DNA from 4 places in the Marinobacter sp. E2 genome. Region 3 is predicted to be linked to each of the others. Evidence: predicted binding sites of a transcription regulator. Region 3 holds the regulator's gene; each other region holds the start of a gene.
The links. The regulator FliA, encoded in region 3, starts transcription of late flagellar genes. The targets are predictions, from matches to a motif close to CTAAAGTTTNNNNNNNNNNNGCCGNTAA.
Positions count from the first base shown of each region.

Region 1: AC0J1C_RS01110 (methyl-accepting chemotaxis protein) is a predicted target of FliA. The motif match lies at 3,182-3,209, and genes of this name have one in related genera.
Region 2: flgM (flagellar biosynthesis anti-sigma factor FlgM) is a predicted target of FliA. The motif match lies at 4,712-4,739, and genes of this name have one in related genera.
Region 4: AC0J1C_RS06425 (flagellar protein MotY) is a predicted target of FliA. The motif match lies at 4,393-4,420, and genes of this name have one in related genera.

Region 1 covers NZ_CM146911.1:257,253-264,571, forward strand. The annotation lists gene AC0J1C_RS01100 (sodium-dependent transporter) at 1-784, shown strand, start outside; gene AC0J1C_RS01105 (hypothetical protein) at 866-1,459, opposite strand; gene AC0J1C_RS01110 (methyl-accepting chemotaxis protein) at 1,546-3,120, opposite strand; gene AC0J1C_RS01115 (methyl-accepting chemotaxis protein) at 3,333-4,352, opposite strand; gene AC0J1C_RS01120 (hypothetical protein) at 4,810-5,136, shown strand; gene AC0J1C_RS01125 (CBS domain-containing protein) at 5,208-5,807, shown strand; gene AC0J1C_RS01130 (hypothetical protein) at 5,951-6,262, shown strand; gene AC0J1C_RS01135 (acetyl-CoA carboxylase biotin carboxylase subunit) at 6,344-7,319, shown strand, end outside.
Region 2 covers NZ_CM146911.1:1,770,406-1,777,724, reverse strand. The annotation lists gene AC0J1C_RS08110 (LysR family transcriptional regulator) at 1-126, opposite strand, end outside; gene AC0J1C_RS08105 (flavin reductase family protein) at 147-764, opposite strand; gene AC0J1C_RS08100 (MFS transporter) at 776-1,963, opposite strand; gene AC0J1C_RS08095 (CheR family methyltransferase) at 1,967-2,794, opposite strand; gene AC0J1C_RS08090 (chemotaxis protein CheV) at 2,831-3,760, opposite strand; gene flgA (flagellar basal body P-ring formation chaperone FlgA) at 3,945-4,646, shown strand; gene flgM (flagellar biosynthesis anti-sigma factor FlgM) at 4,802-5,128, shown strand; gene AC0J1C_RS08075 (flagella synthesis protein FlgN) at 5,136-5,606, shown strand; gene AC0J1C_RS08070 (pilus assembly protein PilB) at 5,626-6,357, opposite strand; gene AC0J1C_RS08065 (peptidylprolyl isomerase) at 6,568-7,179, shown strand; gene mnmC (bifunctional tRNA (5-methylaminomethyl-2-thiouridine)(34)-methyltransferase MnmC2/FAD-dependent 5-carboxymethylaminomethyl-2-thiouridine(34) oxidoreductase MnmC1) at 7,183-7,319, shown strand, end outside.
Region 3 covers NZ_CM146911.1:2,492,688-2,500,006, reverse strand. The annotation lists gene flhA (flagellar biosynthesis protein FlhA) at 1-2,166, shown strand, start outside; gene flhF (flagellar biosynthesis protein FlhF) at 2,227-3,525, shown strand; gene AC0J1C_RS11360 (MinD/ParA family protein) at 3,608-4,420, shown strand; gene AC0J1C_RS11355 (RNA polymerase sigma factor FliA) at 4,450-5,193, shown strand; gene cheY (chemotaxis response regulator CheY) at 5,355-5,738, shown strand; gene AC0J1C_RS11345 (protein phosphatase CheZ) at 5,759-6,544, shown strand; gene AC0J1C_RS11340 (chemotaxis protein CheA) at 6,561-7,319, shown strand, end outside.
Region 4 covers NZ_CM146911.1:1,417,286-1,424,604, forward strand. The annotation lists gene AC0J1C_RS06405 (hypothetical protein) at 1-113, opposite strand, end outside; gene AC0J1C_RS06410 (SDR family oxidoreductase) at 506-2,491, shown strand; gene rnt (ribonuclease T) at 2,541-3,197, opposite strand; gene pyrC (dihydroorotase) at 3,245-4,276, opposite strand; gene AC0J1C_RS06425 (flagellar protein MotY) at 4,464-5,381, shown strand; gene AC0J1C_RS06430 (histone deacetylase family protein) at 5,387-6,313, opposite strand; gene AC0J1C_RS06435 (bifunctional acetate--CoA ligase family protein/GNAT family N-acetyltransferase) at 6,479-7,319, shown strand, end outside.

The sequences.
Region 1 (7,319 bases), 1.6 Mb from region 3:
CATGACCACCGGACACTTCGGAGAAGCGGTCAGCTTCCTGTTCACGCCCAATTTCGGGGCGCTGTCCATCAACGGTGTCCTGATTGCCCTGGGCCATGCCTTCTTCACCCTGAGCCTGGGTATGGCCATCATGATGGCCTACGGCTCCTACCTTGGGCGCGATATTTCTATTGGTCGAACTGCTGTCAGCGTGGCCATCATGGATACCGTCGTCGCCCTGCTGGCGGGTCTTGCCATCTTCCCGGTGGTGTTCGCCAACGGCCTCGAAGCCGGGGCCGGCCCCGGGCTGATCTTCCAGACTCTGCCCCTGGCGTTTGGGAACATGCCGATGGGGTCGCTGTTCGGCACCCTGTTCTTTATTCTGCTGCTGTTCGCCGCCTGGACGTCGGGCATCTCCCTGCTGGAGCCGGTGGTGGAGTGGGTTGAGGAAAAAACCAGCATGGCCCGAACCGGAAGTGCTGTCCTTGTGGGCGTGCTGTGCTGGGCCCTGGGCATTGCCTCAATCCTGTCGCTGAACCTCTGGTCAGACATCGCTCCGCTGGCCATGTTCGAACGCTTCGAGGGCAAGACCATCTTCGATCTGCTCGATTTCTTCACGGCCAACGTCCTGCTGCCGCTGTCCGGACTGCTGACCGCGGTCTTTGTGGGCTGGTTTGTGGCGAAGGAGTCTCTGAAAACCGATCTCGCCTTACAGGGCGGCGCCTTTACCCTGTGGTATAACCTGATCCGGTTTGTCACGCCTATTGCCGTGGCCATCGTATTTGTCTACAACCTGATGGCATAGCCACGGATATTGCCAGAAGGCGTGTATGAAAAAGCCCGGCAAGGTGACTTGCCGGGCTTTGTGTTTTTCAGGGAGCAGGTGTTATTCCTCGCCTAACTGCCTGAGTGCTTCCAGATGGGGGCGTACAGCCTCAATATCGGCTTCCGGTGCGTTGCTGGCGCTCTGCATCGCGCCCATGGCACCTTCCATCATGGCGCGCATCTGGGCTTTCTGTTCCGCGGTCATATGCGGGCTGTTCTCCATCTCCGCCATGGCCGCCTCCATCTCTCTCCTGGCGGTCGGGTTCTGCTCTGCCATTTCGATGGCCATCCAGGCCTGGAATACCCGGTCACCCGTGCTACCCCATTCCTCCAGGTTGTCGAAGCCGTGGTCCTGCACCACATCTTCCAGGCGGTCGTAGGCTTCGTGACCCTTCATCTGTTCTACAGACTCGGACACGATCCGGGAGAAGTCGGGCATGGTGCCGTCGCTCTGGTTTTCCATCTGACGGTCCAGCTCCTCGAATTCCGGCGCCAGCCTTTCTGCAGCCCTGACGCTGTCAATAAACGAGGCGACTCGCTGGTCGGAGAGGGTGTCGGCCTGGCTTAGCGCCGGCAGCAGCGGGAGCAGGAACAGCAGGGTCGAGACAACGAAACTCTTGAACAACGGAGCTGATTTTGATTGCAGGTGACGCATCGGCTGATCTCCTTGTGTGGACTTCCGGTTCCTTTGTCCGGAAGTCCCACGAGATTAGCGTTGCACCGTGACCTTGGCAATCAACTTCAGACGCGGAAGCGGGCGATCTGGTTGCTGAGTCCCTCGGCCAGCCTGGCCAGTTCATCACTGGCGGCCGATACCTGCTCGGTGGAGGCGGCGGACTGATCACCCACATCACGAATCTGGGTGATGTTCTGGTTGATGTCCTCGGCCACGGAGCTCTGCTGCTCTGCCGCCGTGGCGATCTGGCTGTTGTACTGCCGGATTTCCTCAACCGCTTCGGCCATTTCCCGAATGGTATTGCCGGCCAGCTCCGCTCGCTCAAGCGTCTGCTGGGACAGCTTGTTACCGGTTTCCATGCTGTTGACCGAGGTCTCGGCACTGCTCACCAGATTGCTGATCAGGGTGTCGATTTCCGTCGCGGAGCTCTGGGTGCGCTGGGCCAGTGAACGCACCTCGTCTGCCACCACGGCAAAGCCGCGCCCTTGCTCGCCGGCCCGTGCCGCTTCGATGGCGGCGTTCAAGGCCAGCAGATTGGTCTGCTCGGCTACCGACTTGATGACGTCCAGAACAGTGCCGATGTTCTGGGTTTCAGCTTGCAGGCTGTTCAGCTGCTTCATCACGTTGCTGCTCTGTTTGTTGAGCTCGGTGACGAATTCCAGGGTTTCCTTCACCGCCTTCTCGCCGCTGCCGGATTTCTCACTGGCATGATTGGCGGCCTGGAACGCCGCCTCGGCACTTTTCGCCACGTCATTCACGGTGGCCACCATCTCGTTCATGGCCGTGGCCACCTGGTCGGTCTGGGTCTGCTGCTCCGCCACACCTTTGCTGGTCTGGTTGGTCACGGTGGACAGTTCCTCGGATGAGGAGGCAATGCTGCTGGCACCGGTGTCGATTTCGCGGATCAGCTCCCGCAGGCTGGTCACCATGGTCCCGAAGGCCGAAAGCAGCTGACCGAACTCGTCGCCTCGATTGCTGCGGACTTCAACCGTGAGATCACCGGAGGCAACCTTGTTGGCGATTTCCACCGATTCGGTTACCGGTTTCAGGATGGCACGGGTCATGGACCAGGCAATGAAAATCGCCAGCAGTACCGCGATGGCTGTGATCACGATCAGGGTGGTGACGGCCGTCTGGTACTGCTCTTCCATCCGCTCAACCTGGATCCTGCGTAGCTCATTGGCAATCTCGACGATCTCGATGGCAGTGGTCCGGATGTCGTTCTCAATCCGGCTCAACTGATCGGGCTGGCCATCCATGGAAGCCACCAGGCGGTCCAGAAGCGAATTGAACTTCCGCACGCCGGCAACTATACGGTCAATGCGCTCATCGTCTGCCGGTACCACAAGAACGTCTTTCAGGGGCGCCGCAATGTCGCTGGCTTTCTGCGCCAGTTCCTTGGACTGGCTGATTTTCTCGGGCTGTTTACGAAGCAGAAACAGAATCTCCTCGATCCGGGCGTTAAGGAGATTGGCCTCAACCCTGCTCGCTGCGGCAACAATCAGCGAGCGCTCGTTATACTGGCTCAGGGTTTGAATGCTGAGCGCGGCGATCACGAGGGCGAGTACAACCAGCGCGGCAAAGCCTCCGGCCAACTTCTTGCCGACGGAAATATTGTTCATGGTGTTGGCTAACGACATGTTGGTTTCCTTGAAAAGGAATCTATTGGATGCGCCGGAATCGGCACTTTTTATGAATCTTTTATCGGCTGCGTTTGATCAGGCTTGAGTAGGAAATGAAGAATAGATTGGGCCGGATTGCAAATTTCGGTGTCAGGGTGGGTGCGCATGGTAGCATCGGTATTCTTTCGTGATGGCGGGAGCGGATGGCCGAGGAGGGGCCAGAGCGATGATCAGTTAGGCGTTTCTTCTGGTCCGGAGAGATGCGGCGCTGGCGGCGCCGATGGTGTGGACGCCTCGACCGGTTCGGCGTTGCCGGCTTCCTCGGCGTTGCGGGCCACGTCCTGGATGGTGGCGGTCATCTGGTTCATGGCGGTGGCCACCTGGTCGGTCTGGTCCCGCTGTTGGGTTGCGCCGGCGCTGCTTTGCTCGGTGACGGCCGACAGCTCCTCGGCAGAGCTGGCAACCTGGGCAATGCCGTCGGTGACCTCACGCACCATATGCCGGAGGTTTTCGGTCATTACCTGCATGGCCTCCATCAGACGGCCCAGATCGTCCTTGCGGTTGGCGTGCAGGTTCTGGGTCAGGTCGCCGTCGGCAACCCGGGCGGCATGCTCCGAGAGCTGATCCAGCGGGCGGACAATGGAGCGGGTGATCAGCAGTGCCGAGGCACTCCCCACAATCACGGCAATGATCCCGGTCACCAGCAGAATCAGCGTGGTTGTGTCCCGGGTCTGCTCCGTCTGGGCGCGCCCCAAGGCCAGGGCGGCATCGGCCTGAGCACGGGCGTCCCGCGCCAGTTCAATCACCCTGGCCTCGTCCTGCGCCATTGTCGTGGTGGTGCTCTCCCGTGACGAAGCATCCACGGGGTCGGCCTGCTGTGACACCATTCGTTCGAACGCTTCGCGATACTCGGTCAGATCCTTGGCGATGATTGCCATGGCCTCTTTTTCTTCCGGTGTTTGAAGAACACCACGCTCGTATTCGGCAAGCTCGATGGCCTCCTCGATGGTGCTCAGGGTGCTTTCCGCGTACCTGGGATCGTTACGGAGAAAGAAGTTCTTCTCGTTCAGCCGGGCCTGGTCAACCAGATTGTTGAGCCTGGAGACCGCGCGGGTCTGATCATTTTTCTCGAAAAGCTCATTCACAGCTGAGTAGGAAATAATGGAACTGGTGATTAACAGGAGAAGAATAAGTGCGAAGGCGGATAAAAGTTTGGTTTTAACCGATGCGTTTAACAGGAACTGCGTCATGCTCTCTACCGTCCGGTTTTTTAGTTATTTAGAACCACTGGCGAATGGTCTGCGGGGCGTTATTTTTTCAGCGCTACTCAAGGACGGTAGAGGGCGTATTTAGATGTGTCTAATCGGTTGAATTTAAAGGTGGTGCGATTTTTTCTTTGGTTGCACTTATTTGCATGCCAGTGTGTTTTTCGGGCACATAAAAGAGTGCCTTTTAAACTTGCTCTTATTACTTTTATGGGTCGTTCATTGTTGTAAACGCTAATAAGCCAATAAGCAAAAGTGGTGTGCCAGGATTCTTTTGTTGCCTGCTCGTAAACGGCCATGGGGTTGGGCCAGTAATGGTGGGTGCCGGTCCGTCTTAGGGCGGACTTACTCCGATTTAATCTCTTCCTGACCTTGCATTGGCCTGGAAACCCTATATGTTGATAGGTGACAAGTCGTTTGGAAACTAACCGCAGATTTTCCTATGCCGAGCTGGTTCATCAACGGTCGCACCCTCAAGATCAGTCTCCTGGTGATGCTGTTCTCGGGCTTGCTCGTGGTGTTTTTGAGCAGCCCTTCACACGCGGCCCTCGATCCACAGCTTGATGAACATCACTCGCCAGTTCTGGTGTTTGTTGGCGAATCCGGTGATTCGTCTTCGCCTGATACGCCGGCTTCGGCCTCGTCGCTTCTGCGCTTTCCCGCGGGTGAGTTCCGGGCGTTCTATTCCTCGAGCCTGGGTTTTATCCAGCCACCGCTGAGGTTACTGAGCTACCCGCTGCTGCCCCAGGCACCGCCCCACCTCGTCTGATTCCGACATTACCGGATTGCTCTGCGCGTTCGCAGAGGATCCCACCCACATTCAGAATCACGAGGTTTTCCATGAACACTGCATTCAACGCATTGCCTGTGCAGGAACTGGCCCGCACGGGCGCCCTTCCGACTGCCAAACCCCTGTCACAGATTGGCAGCGAGGATTCCGCCGTCCATTTGCTCAATGATTTTGCCGAGCAGAAACGCTCTGTGCTCAACTCCGATATGTCCGTCTCCGAGGCCAGGCTCTGGCTGAAGCTCGCCGACACTTCCTTCAAGATTGTCGAAAACCAGGCCGGTGACTGCCTTGGGATTCTTGCCATTGAAGATGTCAGCGGCGAAAAGCCCATGAGCCTTGCGCACCGGCAGGGAGTGGCCCTGAAGGATCTTCGGGTGCGTGACATTATGCGCCCGGTGAGCGCCTTGCCCGCGATTCACTACCGGGACCTGCGAGTGGCCACGGTCGGCGATCTGGTCAACACCTTCCGGGAAGTTCATGAGGAGTTCCTGCTGGTGCTGGATGACGACAGGCAACAGCCGTCCCGTTCCTATCTCCGGGGCCTGGTTTCGGCCCGTGAGCTATTGCAGAGACTGGACCTGACCATCGATCTGGAGCATCGAGCGACCAAGTTCTATGAAATTGTCCATGTGGTGAACGGCGGCTTCTGACGTCGAAGGTTACTCCGGCACCAAGTGTGCCGGAGTGATTCAACATCGAAAAAATCGATCTATCTGTCCTAAAAAGACGTATTGAATCGATGAGCTAACCACGTAAAACTACGTACGACTTTCGTCACCCCTGAAGGACGCCCATGCAGGACGCCCACCCGAATTGCCGGAGTCGTGTCTTTGGACTCATTCTGATTCTGGCCACTGGTCTGGTGTGTTTACCCGCCCAATCCGCCGAACTGTCCCTGACATCCCTGACGGCCGACCCGAGTAGCGGTCTGGTTGTGTCGGATGCCCTGGGCGATGGCGGCCTGGAGGGCGGTGCTCCCAGGTGCAGCGTTCTGCCACGTTCCGCCGGCGCGAAGACGTCGGACCCCATGCCCCTTGGCGGCTATCGTGGGCCGGTGTCCAGCGCCAGTTTTCCGGTGTTGCCCCAGGCGCCGCCCCGGTCCTGATTACCGACCACGCCTACGGCGCAAGCTGAGGCACAATCACCCCTTTCAATACCACGACTTCCATCACCTGGAGGATCATCCATGGCTATACGGAAGCTGCTGATCGCCAATCGCGGAGAGATTGCGGTCAGAATTGCCCGGGCCTGCAGCGAACTGGGCATACGCTCGGTCGCCATTCATTCCGAGGCTGACGAGTATTCACTGCACGTCAAGAAAGCCGACGAGGCCTATCAGATCAGCAAGGACCCGCTGTCCGGGTACCTGAACCCCCACCACATTGTAAACATGGCGGTGGAAACCGGCTGCGATGCCCTGCATCCCGGTTACGGTTTCCTGTCCGAGAATGCCGAGCTTGCGGCCATTTGCGAGCAACGGGGCATCACCTTCGTGGGGCCGTCGGCCAGCGCCATTTCGTCCATGGGCGACAAGACCCAGGCCCGGCAGACGGCGGTGGCGGCGGGTGTGCCTGTGACCCCCGGTTCCGAGGGCAACCTTGAGAACGTCGAGGATGCCGTGGCCCAGGCGGCGGACATTGGCTACCCGGTGATGCTGAAGGCCACCTCCGGCGGTGGCGGCCGGGGTATCCGGCGCTGCGATAACGAAAAGGAGCTGCGGCAGAATTACGAGCGGGTGATCTCCGAGGCCACCAAAGCCTTCGGCAGCGCCGAGGTGTTCCTCGAAAAGTGCATCATCGAGCCCCGGCACATTGAGGTTCAGATCCTCGCCGACACTCACGGCAATGTGGTTCACCTCTATGAACGGGACTGCTCCATCCAGCGCCGGAACCAGAAACTGATCGAACTGGCGCCGTCACCCCAGCTTGAGGAAAGCCAGCGCGAGTACATTGGCGATCTTGCCAAACGCGTGGCCAGGCAGTGCGGGTATGTGAACGCTGGCACCGTGGAGTTTCTGCTGGATCACGATGGCAGCTTCTACTTCATGGAAATGAACACCCGGGTGCAGGTGGAGCACACCATCACCGAGGAAATCACGGGCGTGGATATCATCAAGGCCCAGATTCGCATCGCTGCCGGAGAACCGCTGGGAATCAGACAGG
Region 2 (7,319 bases), 720 kb from region 3:
GAACGTGGCCAGCTGACCGCTGAGAGTCTGGGGCGCCAGTTCAAGGACCTCGCTGGCGCGGGCAATCGAGCCCTCACGGCTGATCACCCAGAAGTAATAAAGATGACGGAGGTTCAGCTGCTCCATAGCGGTTTCCTCTGCCCGGCTCAGGTGGGACGGGGAATCTTGAATACCTCACCAAACGTGACGTATTCGCTGCCGCCAAGTCGACCAATGGGGTCTATGGCCGCGCCATCAAAACTCAGCCGATTCTTTTCGTCGTACCGGGCAACGCTGTCGGCCACCCAGGCCGCCGTTACCCTGCCGAAAATGAGGGATTGCGGCGCGGCGCCGATTTCCTTGATGTCGTAGAGCTCGCACGCCAGCGCCACGTGGCAATCCTTCACACGGGGCAAAGGCGAGCCCTCGAGGGGTGCCAGTTCCAGGCCCAGATGATCCAGTTCAGATTCTCCGTGGGGCAAGGGACGGGAGGATTCCGTGACGGCCGGCGCCAGGTCCCGGTTGGCGATGTGGACCACAAAATGCTTTCTGGCCTCGATATTGACGCGAGTATCTTTCGCAACGCCCTCGGCAGGCTTTCTACCCACCGAAATCATCAGGAGGGGCGGGTTACTGGTGATGGGCGTAAAAAAGGAAAACGGCGCCAGGTTGAAGTCGCCGTCGGGATTCTCGCTCAGGACCCAGGCGACCGGTCTCGGAATAACCGTCTGGGTGAGAATATGATAAGCCTCTGTCGGATCCAGTCCGTCAAAATCGATCAGCATCTGTCATACCTTCAGTCTGTTGCGGCCGCTGTGGAACGCTCCCGCAAAAGCCAGAGAGCCATAAGCAGCCCGTGAAGAACAAGGAACGGCACGGCAACCATCACCAGACCACCCCAACCCAGCCAACTCAGAATGGCCCCGGCGGAAAGTGCGGCCGTGGCCTGGGAACCGAACACCATGATGTCGTTCAGGCCCTGCACCCGGAAGCGCTCGGCGTCCTGGTATCCACGGGGCAGCAAGGTGGTGCCACCAACAAAAAGGAAATTCCAGCCAATGCCCAGTAACAGCAGCGCCGACAGGTAATGGTGGAAGCTGATACCGCTGGCCGCCAGGCCAACGCAACCGAGATAGGCCAGCAGGCCCAGGGCCATCATCAGAGGAATACCCAGCACCCGTGTCAGCCAGCCACTGATCAGTGACGGCAGGTACATGGCCATGATGTGGAGCTGGATAACGCGCTTGGCGTCGTCGAGGTCGTGCCCGGCAATCCCGGTCATGCTCAGTGGCGTCGCGGTCATCACAAAGCTCATGACCGCGTAACCAATAGCCGCGGCGCTGATGGCTGCCAACACCAGGGGGTTTGCAATGATCTGCCGTAACGGTCGGCCACCGCCGGGCTGAGACTCTCGAACCAGCTCCCCTTTAGCCCGGTAACCGGCGCCAAGGATCACCAGGGCCAGGGCCTGGACGACGGCCAGAGCCGCCCAACTTGAAAGGAAGGGATGGGCCTCGCCAGCCCCACTGCCAATACCCGCAACCTCGGGCCCGAGCCAGGCCGCCACCAGTCCGCCCAGAAGCACCCGGGCGGCCGCCGAGCCTGCCAGTTCCGACGGAACGGACTCCATGGCGGCAAACCGGTATTGGTGAACCACGGCCAGGCCCGTACCGCCAATCACCGACGCCAGGCACAGCAACAGGAAAGACCCCGCCCAGGACGCCGTGGCGCCAACGAGGCCAGCCACGATGCCCATGGTAGCTCCGAGCAGCATGACCCGTTTGCGCCCTACCCGCTCCATCAGCCAGGTAGCGGGCTTGATGGCCAGCACGGTACCTACGACCACCAGGCCCACCGGAAGCGTGGCCCACTCGGGCGCCGGAGCGAGCAGGCGCCCCTGGATACTGCCGATAAACACTATGAAAGGCGCCGTGCACATGGCCAGCGCCTGCGCGGCAACCAGAACCCAGACATTCAGGGGCATGGATTACTTTTTCCTGTAGATGATGCCCGGGTGACACTGCACCATTTCGTAGAGATGCGGCAGCCCGTTCAGTGACTCGGATGCCCCCAGCACAAGATAACCCCCGGGGTTCAGGGTGGCGTGAATCCGGGTAAGGATGTCTTTTTTGAGGTCCGCGGAAAAATAGATCAGCACGTTACGACACATCACAATGTCGAACTTGCCCAGCATGTAGCGTTCAAGCAGATTCAGCTCCTTGAACTCCACCATGGTCTTGATCTGAGGCTTGATCTGCCAGCCGCCATTGAGAGAGGGGGTGAAGAACTGCTTCTGGCGATCCGGCGAGAGGCCGCGACCGATGGCGATCATCTCGTATTCGCCCTTGCGGGCAACCTCGAGGACGCTCTTGGAGATATCCGTTGCGGTGATTTTCACGTCCCGCAGTTTACCCGGCCGGAGGCGGCGAAATTCTTCCACGATCATCGCGATGGAATAAGGCTCCTGACCCGTGGAACAGGCGGCCGACCAGATCCGGAGCGGCTGGCTGCCCTTGCTTTCCGCAAACTCGGGGAGCAGTTTCTCCTGCAGAATACGGAATGGATGGCTATCCCGGAACCAGAGGGTTTCATTGGTGGTCATGGCGTCGATAACCACCTCGCGCAGACTGCCCCGCCCGGGTCGGCGCAGTCGCTCGAGCAGCTCACCCAGAGAATTGAGACTGTTTTCCTCCAGGATCCGGCGCAGCCGGCTTTTCACCAGATACTGTTTATTGTCTCCCAGCAAAATGCCACAGGCATCCTGCAGGAACGACTTGAAGGCTTCATATTCCTGTGGGGTTATATCCGCTTTCATTGGGTCTCTGTTCTGAATGAATCGATCGGCGGCCCATCAACCCTGGTCGATGATTTCCATCACCCGCTCTGCGAGTTCGTCCGGACTGAACTTCGCCATGAAGTCGTCTGCCCCGACTTTCTTGACCATGGCCTGATTGAACACGCCGCTGAGCGAGGTGTGGAGCATTACGAATATGTCTCCCATCGCGGGATCACTTTTTACCTTGGTGACCAGCGTGTAACCGTCCATCTCCGGCATTTCAACGTCAGAGATGATCAAGGAGAAATGATCTTTGACCCGGGAGCCGTCCGCCGTGATCTCCTTGAGGTACTCGTAGGCCTGTTTGCCGTCGTTCTTGGTGACCACCTCCATACCGATGGCCGTGAGGCATCGCTCGATCTGGCGGCGAGCCACTGCGGAGTCATCAACGACAAGCACAGGCAGATGCCCGGGAACCCGCTCGGCACTCTTGCTCAGCACCGCTTCGGTAACGTCCTCTCCAAGCGGAGAAACTTCTGCAAGAATCTTCTCTACATCTATGATTTCGACCAGCTTATCATCAATCCTGGTGACAGCGGTAAGGTAAACATCCTTACCGGCGCCCTTCGGGGGCGGGAGAATCTCTTCCCAGTTCATGTTCATGATCCGATCGACACCGGTCACCAGGAAGCCCTGGGTCTTGCGGTTGTACTCGGTAATGATCACAAAGCTGCTGGCAAGCTCTTCCTGCGGAATGCCCGGCAGCCGGATGGCCATGCTCAGATCGATGATCGGAATGGTTTCGCCGCGTATGTGCGCGACTCCCCGAACCACCTGACGGCTGTTGGGGATGGAGGACAGCCGGGGGCACTGAAGCACTTCTTTCACCTTGAAGACATTGATGCCGTAAATCTGGCGCCCCCGAAGCCGGAAAAGAAGCAGCTCAAGACGGTTCTGCCCTACCAGTTGCGTACGCTGGTTAACACTGTCCAATACCCCTGCCATTTGGTTTCTCCTGGCTTGCCGATTACTGGCGGCATGTATCTTGCTGGTTACTCGTGTAAGCGTGGAAAGACGGAAATCTGTCGCGCCACTGTCGATCAGCCCGGTTAACGGCTGAACGTCCCGAATCATTAATGCATTCGGCAGATCCACACTGATACCAACAGCATAGGACAAACTGATACGTATGCGCATCACCAATTTGGCCCTGATCCTGGTAATGTCCATCGCGAGTGGACCGCTGCTTGCCGAAACCACGGCCAAGCAGATCCGGAAGGCGGCGGTGGCATTCCTCCAGGACTTTGCGACAGAACAGGCCAGCCAGGGTTATAAAGTGACCTTCGAGCCCGGCGCCATTGACAGCCGGCTGGCGCTGGCCGAGTGCGTCTCGCCACTGGAGGTGCAGTTCAGTGGAGATCCCTGGAAAACAACCAGCCCCTCGCTGCTGGTCTCCTGTGAAGGCGAACGTCCCTGGCGGATGTTCGTGACTGCATCACTCTCCATAAAGGGGCCGGCTCTGGTGGCAGCCCGCCCGCTGACCCGAGGCGAGCGCATCACCGAGGCGCTTCTGCTGAGCCATTCTGTAGAGGTAAATGCCTCCCGGCGTGGTGTCATCACCGACCCTGGCCAGGCGGTCGGCATGGAGGTCCGGCGCTCGGTCAATGCCGGCTCGCTGATTACCCCGGACATTCTCTCGGCTCCGGATGCCGTTGCCCGGGGTGACCATGTTATTATCACTGCCCGAAGCGGCAACTTCTCCGTGCGCTCCCGAGGCAAGGCACTGGCCAGTGCCAGCATCGGCGAGCAGGTCCTGGTTGAAAACCTGAGGTCTTCCCGCACCATCAAAGCCAATGTGGTGGGCCCGGGCCAGGTCGAGATTCCCATGTAATCCGGCACCGGCAAGCGATTGCCGAGGCGGCAAGGCTCTGCCCCGTAAAATCTGTCAAAAAAGGGTTAAAGAATTCGGCGCCACAGCCGATATGCAGATACAAACTCGAGTTAATGCCCTGTAAACAAGGGCTCACCAGGCAAGCAGGTACGAATATGTCAGTTGACTTTAATGGAATTGGCCCCGGCCAGGTCAACACCCAGAGAACCACGGCCGACAAGAGCGCGGGCAACCAGAATACCCAGCCCGCAGCGCCGGAACAGGCGAAATCCCAGGCGCAGGGCGCCCGGGGCGACAGCGTCAGCCTGAGCAACCAGGCCAAGAACCTGAAACAGCTGGAACAGAAGCTGGGCGATTACCCGGAAATGGACGACGATCGCATCGAACAGATCCGCACCGCCCTGGAAAACGGCACCTATAAGGTCGATGCGGAGAAGCTGGCCCAGAAAATGCTTGAGATGGATGAAAGCATTTTCGGATGAGTAAATCATGGCCGCAATTGATGACCTGAAAACCCTCCTCGCCCAGGATATCAGCCAGCTCGACGAACTGGCCGATCTCCTGGGTAAGGAAAAGACCCTCCTTGGTAAGTCCGATCTCCGCCAACTGGAAGCCCTGACGCAGGAAAAGAACCGCCTGCTGGGTGCTATCCGCGAACGAGCGAAACAGAAAATCCGCACTCTGGTCCAGATGGGCTATCGACCTGACAACGGTGAGCCTTCCCGGTTCATTCGCAGTGCAGGGCTGATTGAGGTGACGGAGCTCTGGCAACAGGCCGACCGCAAGCTGAAAACCTGCCAGGCGCTGAACCAGACCAACGGTCGGGTTATCAGCCACCTGCAAAAGCGGCTTTCACGCCTGACAGACATTTTCCGCGGCGCCACGGGCCAGCAGAAACTTTACGGTGCCAGGGGCGAGCAGACTTCGGTTTCAAGCTCCACCGTGCTCGCCAGCGCCTGAGCCCTGCGCTGGCTGGGCGCTAGCGCGTGTAGAGGGTCATCCTCGAATCCGGGTGAAAACGGATGTCGTGAATGCTCACGTTCCCCATGGACGCGCCGCGGCCACCGGCAACCCGAATGTTGTCCATGCGTATCTGCTCGATTCGCTCAGGCAGCGCAAGGACAACGCCGCCATCTTCCCGGACTCGAAAGCGTGGCTCCCCCTCTCGATAGTGCACACCAGACACCGTCAGATCCGATTCCAGAAAATTCAGAACGGGCACAAACACATTAGCGGCGAGCTTCAGCCCCTCGATCGCGTCCGGTCTGCTCTCCGGGTCTTCCGGCTGAGCGGCCATGGCCGACACCGTCGCAATACGTTCAAACAGTGCCGAATCGCCCTGACCGGCAACAGACGCCAGCTCTGCCTCGGAAAGCGGTGAAAGGCCACCCTTCTCATAGAGTTGACCTGCCTCGGCCGTTGCCTGGGAAGACGCGGTGTTGCTGGAGGCAAAGCTGACCAGAGGCTGGAACGGCAGGGCCACCATGGTCACCAGCGCCGCGGCGTTTCGGTATCTGGACTGATGTTTGAGGACCCGATGCAGCTCCTTCTCGCTGATCCAGCCAGCCTGAATCAGCACCTCGCCCAGGCGCTGACCGGTTTCCCGCTGGAGAATCAGGCCCCGGTCGAGCTGGCTCTCTGACAGATAGCCGCGGTTGACGAGCAACCGACCAAGACGCGACTTTTCCTCAAATCCCTGACGGATATTCACCCACCTTCTCCTTATGTCGAAAGCCGTACTGCCCGGCTCGGCAAACAGTATCCTGAGTCGTCAAGAAGGTTAGTCGATTGTCCGGCAATCTGCGTTGATCCAGTCGCTGTTTTTCCACCGGCTTCTGATAAACTCTGGCGCCAGAGAGCAAACTTTACTGCCCTACTGCGGGCCAAAACCAACTGCCACCTGACGAGAGAGCAGCTGACAATGACAAATCCGGTCAAACTCCTGCAATGCATGATTTCACTGTTCGTGCTGTTAACCGCATTTGCGGCCTCGCCGGCCCTGGCGCAGCAGAGCTCAACCAGCAACGAATCACTGCCCAAGGTCCGGATGGTCACCAGCGAGGGCGCCATTGAACTGCAGCTTCGGCCCGATGTTGCACCCGAGACCGTGGCCAACTTCCTGCAGTACGTACGTGACGGTTTCTACGACGGCACGGTATTCCACCGCGTGATTCCCGGCTTTATGATCCAGGGCGGCGGCTTCACCGAGACCCTGTCCAGAAAATCAACCCGCGACCCCGTTCGCAACGAAGCCAGCCCGACGCTGCCCAACCTTCGCGGAACCATTGCCATGGCTCGCACCAGCGCCCCGGATTCGGCCACATCGCAATTCTTCATCAACGTGGCCGACAACGGCTTTCTCAACGCCGGCGTGCGTGGTGCCGGCTACGCTGTATTTGGCAAGGTGACCGAAGGCATGGGCGTTGTCGACGCCATTGCCCGCAAGCAGACGACCCGTAAACAGGGCATGGCCGACGTACCGGTTGAGCCGGTGCGGATTGAGAAAGCCACGGTGATCGAAGCCGCCAAGTAACCCGTGGAATCATTGTTCAAACCTCCGGCCATTGAGCCGGCCGAACTGATCTGGCGCGACGGTGTGCCGGAGTCTGTGCGCTTCGGCGATGTCTATTTCAGCCGTGACAACGGCCTGGAAGAGACTCGTCACGTGTTTCT
Region 3 (7,319 bases):
GCTTTGGTCCTTAACAACGTCAAATCCCTGACGCGGGGCAATATCGGCATTCCCCTGATGCTGATGGGATTGCTGGGCATGATGATCCTGCCCATGCCGGCGTTCCTGCTGGACGTCTTCTTTACCTTCAACATCACCCTGTCAATCGTCATCCTGCTGGTGTGCGTGTACGCGCTTCGGCCCATGGAATTTGCCTCCTTCCCGACGGTGCTGCTGGTAGCCACGCTGCTGCGTCTGGCGCTGAACGTGGCGTCTACCCGAATCGTACTGCTCAACGGCCACGAAGGCGGCGATGCGGCGGGTAAGGTTATCCAGTCGTTCGGTGAGGTGCTGATCGGCGGTAACTACGCCGTGGGTCTGGTGGTGTTTGCCATCCTGATGATCATCAACTTCCTGGTGGTTACCAAGGGTGCCGGCCGGGTGTCCGAGGTGAGCGCCCGCTTCACCCTGGATGCCATGCCCGGCAAGCAGATGGCCATTGATGCCGACCTTAATGCCGGCCTGATCAACCAGGACGAAGCCAAGCACCGGCGCGCCGAGATTGCCCAGGAGGCAGACTTCTACGGCTCCATGGACGGTGCCTCCAAGTTTGTGAAAGGCGATGCCATTGCCGGTCTGCTCATTCTGTTCATCAACATTGTTGGTGGTGTTGCCATCGGTATGCTCCAGCACGGTCTGGATTTTGGCCTGGCCATGCAGCGCTACGCCTTGCTGACCATTGGTGACGGCCTGGTGGCCCAGATTCCGTCACTGCTGCTGTCCACATCGGCCGCCATCATGGTGACGCGGGTCACCTCCAGTCAGGACATGGGCGGGCAGATTCTCCAGCAGATGTTCAGCGCCCCCAAGGCGCTGGCCATTGCGGCTGCCATCCTGATCATCCTCGGCCTGATTCCGGGCATGCCCCACTTCGCGTTCCTTGGGCTGGGTGGTCTTGCCGCCGGCGCCGCCTGGTACATCTGGAAGCACCAGCGCCAGACCGTGGAGGAAGACGGCGCGTTTCCGGCGCGGGGTGGTGGTGCGCCGCGGCCTGCGGGCCGGGATCTGCCACCGGGCGGTGATGCCGGGGGCGATCAGGCGCGGCAACTGCCGGCGCCGGGAGAGACCCGTGAGCTGGGATGGGATGACGTCGCCACGGTCGACATTGTCGGGCTGGAGGTGGGTTACCGGCTGATCCCGCTGGTGGACAAGTCCCAGGGAGGCCAGTTGCTCAGTCGCATCAAAGGCGTCCGCAAGAAGCTGTCGCAGGACCTCGGCTTCCTGATGCCGTCAGTTCACATTCGGGACAATCTCGACCTGATGCCCAATGTTTATCGCATCACGCTGATGGGCGTGACCATCGCCGAAGCCGAGATTCATCCCGATCGGGAACTGGCCATTGATCCGGGCCAGGTGTTCGGCAAGGTGGAGGGGATCCAGGGCAAGGATCCAGCCTTCGGTCTGGATGCCATCTGGATCGAGCCCGACAAGAAGGACCAGGCCCAGACCCTTGGCTATACGGTGGTAGACGCCAGCACCGTTGTGGCGACCCATCTCAATCAGGTTCTGCAGAAGCACGCCCACGAGCTGCTGGGCCATGAAGAAGTCCAGAAGTGGCTGGACCAGCTGGAGAAGATATCGCCGAAACTGGCTGAGGAACTGGTACCGACCACCGTCTCCATCAGCCTGCTGCTGAAGGTGCTTCAGAACCTGCTGAAGGAGGAAGTGCCGATCCGGGATATGCGCTCCATCGCCGAGGCGATCGTGAACGTGCATCCGAAGAGCCAGGATCCGAAGCTGCTGACCACCGTGGCCCGCCAGTCGCTGCGCAGGATGATTATCCAGAGCATCTGCGGCAACGAATCGGAGATTCCGGTGATTACGCTGGATCCAGACCTGGAACAGTTATTGCTGAAGTCTGTTCAGCAGAGTCAACAATCCGGCGGTCAGGAGGATATTGGCCTGGTTCTGGAACCGAACATGGTTGAGAAGCTCCAGCGTTCGTTGCAGGACAGCGTCCAGCGGCAGGAAATGCTCGGCAAACCGGCCATCCTGCTGGTGTCCGGCCCGCTGAGGCCGGTGCTGGCGAAGTTCGCCAGCTACGGTGTGGAGCGGCTGCACGTGCTCTCCTACCAGGAAATACCGGATAACAAGCAGATTACGATTGTGGCGTCCGTTGGCCAGTAACGGCGCGGATGACAGAACGGACAGCGCCGGAACGGCGTTGCCGGTGGAGGAAGAGGCATCATGAAAGTAAAACGGTTTTTTGCTCAGACCATGGCAGAGGCGTTGAAACAGGTCAGTGAACAGATGGGGCCGGACGCCGTCATTCTTTCCAACCGGCGCGTGGATGGTGGTGTCGAAATTGTGACGGCCCTGGACTACGACGAAAATATGGCGCGCCAGCGTCTGGGAAGCCGGGCCGAGGAAGCCACCAATGGCTCCCGGCTGGCCGAATTGCAGGCCGACCAGCACCGTCGGCTCGAGGACGAGCTGAGCCGCTCCCGCGATCGGATTCGCGAGGTTCGGGAGAAGCGGGCCGGGCAGGGTGCCGGTTACGCCCGGGCATCGTTTTCAGACATTCAGCAGGTGGTGGACGAGCAGACTGATGTCCAGGCGCCGTCGACCGGCCGCACGGGTGAGGCCTATTCCGATGAGCTGGCGCAGATGCGCGCCGAGATCAGCTCGCTGCGCGACCTCATGCAGGGCCAAAAACCGCAGTCTCCGGTTGAGCCGTCGGCCACCAGCGCCGTCCAGCAACGGCTGGCGGAACGGCTGCAGGAATTTGGTCTTGGCAACGAGCTGGCGGTATCCATTGCTCGCCGCCACAAGGCCGGACGTCTTGAGGACGGCTGGAAACAGTCCCTCAAGATGCTGTGTACCGGCGTACGCACGGCGCGCACCGAGTGGCTGGACCAGGGCGGCGTGTTCGCCCTCGTGGGTCCCACCGGCTCGGGCAAGACTACTACAATCGGAAAACTGGCGGCGCGCTATGTGCTCAAGCATGGCTCGGACGCCGTGGCGCTGGTTACTACCGACCGCTACCGGGTCGCCGCCCACGAGCAGCTGTTCGTGTTTGGCCGTATCCTGAATGTGCCGGTACGGGTGGTTGACGAGAGCCACAGCCTGGATGACATTCTTGATGAACTGTCCGACCGGCATCTGGTGCTGATCGACACCGCCGGTCTGACCAGCTCTGACAAGGGCTATCAGGAACAGTTGGCTGAACTGGCCCAAAGCCACCACAATGTCCGGACGCACCTCGTGGTGTCGGCAACCAGTCAACCGCGGATCATGAAATCCGTGTGGCATTGCTATAAGATGGCAAATCTTGCGGGCTGTGTGATGACCAAGGTAGACGAGGCCCTGACGCTCGGCGAATCCCTCGGCTTTATCATGGAAACCGGCCTGCCTGTGGCCTATTACACCGACGGGCAGAAGATTCCGGAAGATCTGCACCACGCCCAGGCCGTTCCGTTGGTGCGGCTGGCTGTCGATCGCCTGAAAGCCCTGCAGCGACAGCAGGCGGTTGCTGAGGGTGCCTGAAGAGCGAGACCCCTTATCGGATGCGTGGCAGGTGTCCGGACACACAAGACCCGGTTAAACGTGGCGAGAGACAAAAACGAGTATGAGCAAAGCACATCCGGTACAGGTGATCGCGGTTTCGGGCGGCAAAGGGGGCGTTGGCAAAAGTAACGTGTCTGTGAACCTTGGCATAGCGCTGGCCCAGAAAGGGCGCAGGGTTGTGCTCCTCGACGCCGACCTCGGCCTTGCGAATATCGACGTACTGCTCGGCATTACCGCGAACCGGAATCTCCAGGACGTGCTGGCCGGAGAGTGCGATCTCAAAGACGTGCTGGTGAATGGCCCCGGGGGTATCAAGATTGTCCCCGCCTCCTCGGGTACCCAGCGTATGACCCAGTTGAGCCCCATGGAACATGCCGGGCTTATCAATGCCTTCAGCGAGCTGGGCGACCAGATAGACGTATTGATTGTCGATACCGCCGCCGGCATTTCCGAATCGGTGGTGAGTTTTCTGCGGGCTTCCCAGGAACTGCTGCTGGTGGTGTGTGATGAGCCCACCTCCATCACTGATGCCTACGCACTGATCAAGCTGATGAACCGCGACTACGGCACCAACCGCTTCCGTATTCTTGCCAACCAGGTGCGTAACGAGCAGGAAGGTCGCCACCTGTTCGAAAAACTGACCCGTGTTACCGAGCGCTTCCTTGATGTAGCGCTACAATATGTGGGATTAGTGCCCTACGATGAAGCTGTGAAAAAAGCGGTTCAGCGACAGCGAGCGGTACTGGATGCCTACCCCCGGGCCAAGGCGTCCCTGGCCATCAAGGCACTGGCGGAAAAAGTGGATAACTGGCCGCTGCCGTCGTCGCCCCGGGGACATCTGGAATTTTTTGTGGAGCGGCTCGTCGAAGTCTGAATCGGATCCTGTCAAACAACACCGGATACATGGCATTGGCGAACAATCTCGGTATCTACAACCAGTCTGGCACCCAGAGGCCCTCCCGGCTTGTGGAACAGCATGCGCCCCTGGTGAAGAAAATCGCCCTGCACCTGATGGCGCGGCTGCCGGCTTCTGTACAACTGGAAGACCTGATGCAGGCCGGCATGATCGGGCTCCTGGAGGCTGCCCAGCGATACAGCTCCACCCGCGGCGCCACCTTTGAGACCTACGCCGGCATCCGGATCCGGGGTGCCATGGTGGATGAGATCCGCAAGGGCGACTGGGTACCACGCTCTGTGCACCGGAACGCCCGCCGAATCTCCCAGGCCATCAAGGCCGTTGAAGACCGTCTTGGTCGTGAGGCGACCGACCTTGAAGTCGCCGATGAGCTGGGCATGGGCCTGGCCGAATACCATTCATACCTTTCCGACGCCAACAGTGGCCGACTTTTTAGTCTCGATGAGCTCAATGAATCCGGAGAGCTGCCGATAGAAGAGACAGAGACCCAGGACAATCCCCTGGAAGGGCTGTCATCGGATGCCTTCCGACGCAGCCTGGCCGAGGCGATTGAGGATCTGCCGGAGCGCGAGAAGCTGGTGCTGAGCCTGTACTACCAGGAGGAACTGAACCTCAAGGAGATCGGTGCGGTGCTTGGCGTCAGTGAGAGCCGGGTCAGCCAGATTCACAGTCAGGCGGCATTGCGACTGAGAAGCCGGTTGTCGGACTGGCACCAGGGTGCCGGTCGCTGAAGAGCGCGCTGTGTGTCCGCACTCAGGCAGACTGTAGCTTTTGGTAACCGACGCTTTACAACCGTGGTAAAGGCCTGACAATAAGCGGTTAAAACAGCGGCCTGCTAGACTTCGAGCAGATAGGTCAAACGAATTCCGGGTGTTACTAACTGGAGGTCCCATTGGACAAGAACATGAAAATCCTCATTGTGGACGATTTTTCCACAATGCGACGGATCATCAAGAACCTGCTGCGTGATCTCGGCTTCACCAACACCGATGAAGCGGACGACGGCAACACCGCGCTGCCGATGCTCAGAAGCGGCAAATACGATTTTCTGGTGACTGACTGGAACATGCCCGGCATGTCCGGTTTTGATCTCCTGAAGGCGGTCAGGGCCGACGAGAATCTCAAGACCCTGCCGGTGCTGATGGTTACCGCAGAAGCCAAGCGTGACCAGATTGTCGCCGCTGCCCAGGCGGGTGTGAACGGGTATGTTGTCAAGCCGTTCACCGCCGCAGTGCTCAAGGAAAAGATTGAGAAAATCTTTGAAAGAATCCAGTAACCAGAGGTCGGATGGCTCTCATGAGCGATAGCAAACAGAACCATCGGGGCCTGGAACCGGAGGTAACGGAAAAACTCGAGCGGCAGGCCGCCGAGCTGGCGGAGAGCGTCAGCGCTGGCGATTATGCCAAGGCCATGACCCTGATCAATGAACTCAGCGAGGTTCGCGATCAGAGTCTGTATCGGGAGGTGGGCCGGCTGACCAGAAGCCTGCACGAAGCCATCCGGAACTTCCAGATAGATCCCCGAAATGCCGAACAGCAGGAGGCCCTGTCCAAAATGACAGATGCTTCCGACCGGCTTGAGTACGTGGTGCAGATGACCGGTGAAGCGGCCAACCGAACCATGGACCTGGTGGAAGAGACCATGCCGGTGGCCAATGCCCTGCGGGACGAAGCCTCGTCGCTTCGCGATGAATGGCAGCGCCTTCGTCGTCGCGAGATGCAGCCAGCGGAATTCCGGGAGCTGTACGGACGGATCGACCGATTTTTCGTCAGCATGGCGACAGACGCCGACACCATGTACAACAACCTGTCTGAAATTCTTCTGGCCCAGGACTTCCAGGATCTGACAGGGCAGGTGATCCAGAAGGTCACCGCTCTGGTCAAGGAAGTGGAAGAGCAGATGCTTAGCCTGGTGGTCATGGCCAGCCATGTGGATCAACTGACAGGCACTGTCCACCAGCTTGAAGAGCGGCACGAATCCGCGGAACAGGGTGTCGGGCCGCAGATCAAGGCCCACGAGCGGGAAGATGTAGTTTCGGGACAGGACGACGTAGACGACCTGTTGTCCAGTCTCGGTTTCTGATTAAAGAGGATAACGCATGGCGTTCGATGCTGATGAAGAGATTTTGCAGGACTTCCTCGTGGAGGCCGGCGAAATACTCGAGAAGCTGTCAGAGCAGTTGGTAGACCTTGAGCGACATCCGGATGACAGTGATCTGCTCAACGCCATCTTTCGTGGCTTTCACACTGTAAAGGGCGGCGCCGGCTTCCTACAGCTTGAGGCGCTGGTGAACTGCTGCCATTCGGCGGAGAACGTGTTCGATATCCTGCGCAACCACAAGCGTAAGGTGGATTCTGAGCTCATGGATGTGGTTCTGGAAGCTCTGGACCATGTGAACGCCATGTTCGAGCAGGTGCGCAACCACGAAGAGCTCACCCCAGCCCCGGACGAGCTGATTGCGCGCCTCGACGCGTTTGCGCAGCCGGAATCCGAGGACGCTGCCGCCCCGGCGCAGCCCGCCGAGCCGACAGAGACCGCGGAAGCGGCCGAAGAGGGCGGGGACATCACCGACGATGAATTCGAGCAGCTGCTGGATGCGCTGGCCGATGAGCCGAATGCCTCGACACCCGAAAAATCAGCGTCGGAAGCCAAGAGCAGCGACGCGTCCGGTGATGACGACATCACCGACGACGAATTTGAGGCGCTGCTGGATCAGCTCCATGGCAAGGGGCAGTTTGCCGGTGCGCCAGCAGCCGATGAGCCGTCCTCATCCGGCAAGGATGAAACGGGCAGCGCCGGGGGGCAGGCTGCCGACAAGTCGTCGGCGGGAGCTGGCGACGACCTGATTACCGACGAC
Region 4 (7,319 bases), 1.1 Mb from region 3:
GCCTGAATCTTCTCTTCACGGCTCCCCGCGTTCTCCGCGGTGTCGTTGATTGCCCGCAGGCAGGCTCTGGCGATGGAAATGTAACGTTCGGCGTTGGGGTTGTCTTTTTGCATGGCTGGTCGTCCGGAATCTGTTCAGGGGTCGAAAAAGAGAGAGGCCCAAAGGCCTGATTAGTTCCCGATTATGTCATTGCTGGCGGGGTGTTTCATTGCCTTGTGGTAATTGTTTGCCGGGGCAGGCACGGGTGGATTCCTGTGCTAGTCTCAAACACATTGTGTCGGCGAACCGGACAGGCGCTCCGAGTGCGCATGTACGGGATTTAGAGTAACAGCTCTAATAAAAACAAAGGCTTACAGAGTAAAAACTCTAAAAAAGTTCGGTACATGAGGGTTGCAATTAAGTACAATGCCGGCGTTTCCGGATCGATATACGACTTTAGTCGTAGCGAAACGAACGATCCGGCATGGATAGACAACAACTGAGCAACAGGCAGGGTGGAAGATCGATGAATTATTTCCTGACGGGTGGCACCGGATTTATTGGCCGGTTTCTGGTAGAAAAACTGCTCGCGCGGGGCGGCACGGTTTACGTGCTGGTGCGTGAACAGTCGCAAGAAAAGCTGGACAAGCTGCGGGAGCGCTGGGGCGCAGATGACACTCAGGTAAAAGCCGTGATTGGCGATCTTACCAGCAAAAACCTGGGTATCGACGCCAAGACTCTCAAGTCGCTCAAGGGAAACATCGACCACTTTTTCCACCTGGCGGCTGTTTACGACATGGGCGCCGACGAGGAGGCTCAGCAGGCGACTAACATCGAGGGTACCCGTGCCGCAGTGAACGCCGCCGAGGCCATGGACGCCAAACACTTCCATCACGTGTCGTCCATTGCGGCAGCGGGTCTGTTCAAGGGCACTTTCCGCGAGGACATGTTTGAGGAAGCTGAGAAGCTGGACCATCCGTACCTGCGCACCAAGCACGAATCCGAGAAGGTCGTGCGCCAGGAGTGTAAGGTGCCGTTCCGCATCTACCGTCCGGGTATGGTTATCGGCCACTCCGCCACCGGTGAAATGGACAAGGTGGACGGCCCCTATTACTTCTTCAAGATGATCCAGAAAATTCGCCACGCCCTGCCGCAGTGGGTGCCTACCGTTGGTATTGAGGGTGGCAGGCTGAACATTGTGCCGGTGGACTTCGTGGTTAACGCCATGGACCACATTGCCCATCTGGAAGGTGAGGACGGCAAGTGCTTCCACCTGGTGGATTCCGATCCCTACAAGGTTGGCGAGATCCTCAATATCTTCAGCGAGGCCGGCCATGCCCCCAAGATGGGCATGCGCATCGATTCCCGCATGTTCGGCTTCATTCCGCCGTTTATCCGCCAGAGCCTGAAGAACCTGCCGCCGGTAAAACGGTTGACCGCCGCAGTACTGGATGACATGGGCATTCCGCCCTCCGTGATGTCGTTCATCAACTATCCGACCCGTTTCGACGCCCGTGAAACCGAGCGGGTGCTGAAGGACACCGGCATTGAAGTGCCTCGCCTGCCGGATTATGCACCGGTAATTTGGGATTACTGGGAGCGGAATCTGGATCCCGACCTGTTCAAGGACCGGACCCTCAAGGGCACCGTGGAAGGCCGCGTGTGTGTGGTTACCGGTGCGACTTCGGGCATCGGCCTGGCGACCGCCCAGAAGCTTGCTGACGCTGGTGCGATCCTGGTGATTGGTGCCCGTAAGCTTGAGCGTCTGAAGGAAGTCACCGCTGAGCTGGAATCCCGTGGCGCGAGTGTGCATGCCTATCCCTGCGACTTTTCGGACATGGACGCCTGCGACGAGTTCGTGAAGACGGTGCTGGACAATCACGGCCATGTGGATGTGCTGGTGAACAACGCCGGCCGTTCCATTCGCCGTTCCCTGGATCTGTCCTTCGACCGATTCCACGATTTCGAGCGCACCATGCAGCTGAACTACTTTGGCTCTGTACGCCTGATCATGGGCTTTGCGCCCAAGATGCTGGAGCGTCGTCGTGGCCACGTTGTGAACATCTCGTCCATCGGCGTGCTGACCAATGCGCCCCGCTTCTCGGCCTATGTGGCCTCCAAGTCGGCGCTGGACGCATTCAGTCGCTGTGCCGCGGCCGAGTGGTCGGATCGCAACGTGACCTTCACCACCATCAACATGCCGCTGGTGCGTACGCCGATGATCGCGCCCACCAAGATCTACGATTCGGTGCCGACCCTGACACCGGACGAGGCGGCGGGCATGGTGGCCGATGCCATCGTCTACCGTCCCAAGCGGATTGCCACGCGGCTGGGCATCTTTGCCCAGGTGCTGCACGCCCTGGCTCCGAAAATGGGCGAGATCGTCATGAACACCGGTTACCGGATGTTCCCGGATTCTCCGGCCGCGGCCGGCAGCAAGTCCGGCGAAAAGCCGAAGGTATCCACCGAACAGGTGGCCTTCGCGGCGATTATGCGCGGTATCTACTGGTAAGTTTCGGCAGCCACAAAAAAACCCGCTTCGGCGGGTTTTTTTGTGGCCGTTATTCGGGGTCTGCCGGCACCGGCGGGGGCGGGAAGCCGCCCAGTTCACGCCAGCGGTTTACGATCCCACAGAACAGATCGGCAGTTTTCTCGGCATCGTAGGCCGCAGAGTGCGCTTCCTTGTTGCTGAACGGGATGCCGGCCAGCTTGCAGGCCTGGGCCAGCACGGTGTGCCCGTAGGCGAGGCCTGCCAGGGTGGCGGTGTCGAAGGTGGAAAAGGGGTGGAACGGATTTCGGCGGATGTCTGAACGCAGGGCCGCGGCAAAGATGAAGTTGTGGTCGAAGGTGGCATTGTGGCCGACCAGCACGGCCCGTTTGCAGTCGTGGGCCTTCACCGCTTTGCGAATGGGGCTGAAAATTTCACTCAGGCCCTCCCGTTCCGGCACTGCCTCCCGCTCGGGATTCCACGGATCAATGCCGGTGAAGTCCAGGGCCGACTGCTCGAGATTGGCCCCTTCGAACGGGTCGATTTGCTGGACGTGGGTCTCGGCGCGGGTCAGCCAGCCATCCTCGTCCATGGTCAGGATAACGGCCGCCACTTCCAGCAGGGCATCCCGCTCCGGGTTGAAGCCGGCGGTCTCAACATCGACAACCACGGGCAGAAACCCGCGGAACCGGCGGGACATGGGGTGGGGTGGTTTGTTCTCGTCAGTCACTCAAGCTCCGGTCTTGGCCGTGTGAGAAGGAATTCGATCAGTCAGGTTTACGCCTGCCGCCAGTTAACGGTTTCACCCGCCTTCAGGGGCACGATGGTGCCGTCGGCCAACGGTAGCTCCGCCGGCATGGTCCAGGGCTCGCGCACCAGGGTAATGGTATCGGTATTACGCGGCAGGCCGTAGAAATCGGCGCCGTTAAAGCTGGCAAAGGCTTCCAGTTTGTCGAGAATGCCCAGTTCCTCGAAAATGTCGGCATACAGGCCGATGGCGCCGTAGGCCGAGTAACAGCCGGCGCAACCGCAGGCGGTTTCCTTGCGGCTTTTCGAGTGTGGCGCGGAATCGGTGCCCAGGAAGAACCGCGAATCGCCGCTGGCCACGGCATCGCGCAGGGCCTGCTGGTGGCGATTGCGTTTGAGGATCGGCAAGCAATACAGGTGTGGCCGAATGCCACCCACCAGCATATGGTTGCGGTTGTACATCAGGTGCTGGGGAGTGAGGGTGGCGCCGAGGTTGCCGCCGCTGTGCTGTTGGACAAACTCCGCGGAATCCGCCGTGGTGATGTGCTCCAGGACCACCCGGAGGTTAGGGAAGGCCTCCAGAACCGGAGCCAGGACCCGATCCAGGAACACTTTCTCGCGATCGAAGATGTCGATGTCGCCGTCGGTAACTTCACCGTGCACCAGCAGCAGCATGCCGCAGTCGGCCATGGCGTCCAGCACGGGATAGATGTTCCGGATGTCCTTGACGCCCGAGGCGGAGTTGGTGGTGGCGCCGGCCGGATAAAGCTTGGCGGCTACAACACCGGCGGCCTTGGCCTCCCGAATGATCTCGGGGGTGGTGCTTTCAGTGAGATACAAGGTCATCAGCGGCTCGAAGCCGGAGCCTTTGGCGGCAGCCAGAATCCGGTCCCGGTAGGCGCCGGCGTCGGCGGCCGTGGTCACCGGTGGCACCAGGTTGGGCATGATGATGGCTCGACGGAAACAGGCGGCGGTTGCTGGAACCACGTCGTTCAGGATGTCGCCGTCCCGGACGTGCAGGTGCCAGTCGTCCGGGCGCGTGATGGTGAGCTGTTCAGTCATGATGGTTTTCCGCGGTGCCTTGGGCAAGAGGTACTCCGGAGCATCGGCAGGTCCGGAGGCCGAAAAATTTGGCGGATTATACCAGATCGGGCCGACGAATGTTTTCTGGTTAAGCCCTAAAGCCACCGGCGAACCGGCCGTTAACACGGGTATACCGATTTGGATTCAAGCAGCCATGGCAATGCCGATGAGATCCCCTAACCTGAAGCGATCATTGATGCTGGCGGCCAGCGTGGCGGCCGGTGCGCTGGCCCCGGTGGCGGTGCAGGCTACCAGCTATGGCGCCGGCATCGAGAACAGCCAGTGGTATCTGTCTGAGTCTGTGTTCGAGTGCCGCCTTGTGCACGAAGTGCCCGGCTACGGACGTGCGGTGTTCAACCACCGTGCCGGCGAGGATCTGTCGTTTTTTCTGGAGGCGAGCACGCCCCTGATGCGGCCGGGACGGGGTGATCTGGTGGTTGAGGCGCCGGTATGGAGACCGGGAATCGCTCCCAGACCCGTGGCCAGCGTCAATGTCGCGGAGGGCAACAGACAGGTCTCGCTGGGAACCCGTCAGGCCCACGTTCTGGCGCACAGCCTGCTGGATGGCATGCGACCCACGATTACCCGCGAGGCCTGGTTTGACGACCGACCGGTGCGGGTGCAGGTGTCCAACATCAACTTTGCAGGCGAGTTCGAGCGCTATCAGCGCTGCACTTCGAACCTGCTGCCGGTGAACTTTGATCAGATCCAGCGTTCCAGGATTCCGTTTGCCAGCGGCAGCACAAGCCTGTCAGACGCCGACCGCAAACTTCTGGATAACATTGTGTCCTACGTGATGGCGGACTCAACGGTGGAGCGCATCTTCGTGGATGGCCACAGCGACAGTATCGGAAGCCGGATCGACAACCGGGCACTCTCGGAGGAGCGGGCCAATGTGGTGGCCGACTACCTCAAGGCCAGCGGCATCGATGAGAACATGATTACCGTCCGGGCCCACGGTGACCAGTACCCGGCATCCAATCGTCCGGCGGATAACCGGCGCACCAACATCCGCTTGCAGAGGGCCGGGGATCGCCCGGAACTGCAGCAGGCGACAGGCTATGGCGGCGAACCGACCGGGTGAGGGCGTCAGTACACCGAGTCGAGCACTTCCAGGTGGGCGTTGACACTCTCGGCCAGGGCGCGCAGGTGATATCCGCCCTCCAGGGTTGAGATAATCCGGTCGTTGCTGTGCTCGTGCGCCACGCCCACGATCAGTTCCGTCAACCAGCGATAGTCGTCGGTTTCCATATTCAGTTCTGCCATGGGGTCCAGCCTGTGTGCATCGAAGCCCGCGGAAATCAGAATCAGCTGTGGTTTGAAGTCATTGAGCCTCTCCATCCAGCCATCCTGAACACGTTGACGGTATTCCTCCGACGAACAATCCGCGGCAATTGGGATGTTCACGATGTTGCCCGCCTGTCTGTGCACGTGGGAGTGTGGGTAGAACGGATGCTGGAAGCTTGAACACATCAGAATGCGTTCGTCGCCGCCCACAATGTCGACGGTGCCGTTGCCCTGGTGCACGTCAAAGTCAATGATGGCGACCCGCTCCAGGTGGTGAAACGTCAGCGCCCGCATGGCCGCGATGGCCACGTTGTTGTAGAAGCAGAAGCCCATGGATTTCGACCGCTCGGCATGGTGCCCCGGCGGACGCGCGCAGACAAAGGCGTTGGTTACCTGGCTGCTCATGACCATATCAACCGCCTGCACGTTGGCTCCTGCGGCCAGCCGGGCGGCCCGCAAGGTGTCCGGCATCATCGCGGTGTCCGGGTCGGTGAACACCCGGCCCCGTGTCGGCTGCATCAGATCCAGCTGGTGCAGATATTTCTCGGGATGCACCATCAGCAGTTGGTCGCGGGTTGCCTCTTCGGGGCGCACCCAGTCGAGCTTCTGGTCCAGTCCGGTGTCGGCCAGGTAACTGATGATTGCGGCCAGCCTTTCCGGACTTTCCGGATGTTCCGGCCCCATGTTGTGCTTCATGAAATCATCGTGGGAAAAGAATGCCGTGGTCATACGTTCGGACTGTCCTGCCTGTACTTATATTTCCTTTTACTCTATCAGGGATACCCGAATGGTGCCGTGTTTCTTTGGTCTTATGGGGGCGATAGACGTTTTACATCGCCAGCTCTGTGCCTAAGATAGAAGACACATAAAAAGCGATCGCCAAGGAGAGAATGCTTGAGTACCCGTTACCTGGAAAGCCTGTTCAACCCTGCATCCATTGCGGTGATAGGCGCGTCTGAGCGGGCCGACAACCTTGGCGGCATGGTGCTGCGGAACCTGATGGGTGGCGGCTACCCCGGGCGCTTGCTGGTTGTAAACCAGAACGACTACGACAACGTGCATGGTGTGCCCTGCGTCCGCCGGGTCTCAAAGATGGATTTTTGCCCGGACCTGGCCATCATCTGCACACCACCCGACACCGTGGCCAAAACCATCAAGAAGCTGGGCGAGGCCGGGGTGCGCACCGCCATCGTGATGACCGGCGGTATGTCCCGTACCCACAGCAAGACCGGTCAGCCGCTGATGTACGCGGTGCGGGAAGCGGCGCGGGAAACCGGCATTCGCGTGCTGGGGCCCAACACCATCGGCCTGATGGTGCCCGCCCGCAGCCTCAACGCAACCTACGCCCACATGGGGGCCATCCCCGGCCGGGTGGCGTTTGTGGGGCAGTCCGGTACCATCGCCAGTTCGGTTCTGGACTGGGCCTTCGCCCGGGGGGTCGGATTCTCCTATTTCCTGACCCTTGGCGATGGCATGGACATTGATCACGACGACCTGATCGATTATCTGGCCCAGGACACCCAGACCCGCGCCATTCTGCTGCACATCGAGAACATACCGAACGCCCGGCGGTTCATGTCGGCGGTTCGTGTAGCCTCCCGCACCAAGCCGGTTATTGCCGTGAAATCCGGCCGGGTACCGGAATCCGAGTGGTTCCCCCACGAGCTGCCGGCCGGGCTGAAGCGAAGTGACCCGATCTACGACGCCATGCTTCAGCGGGCTGGTGTGCTCCGGG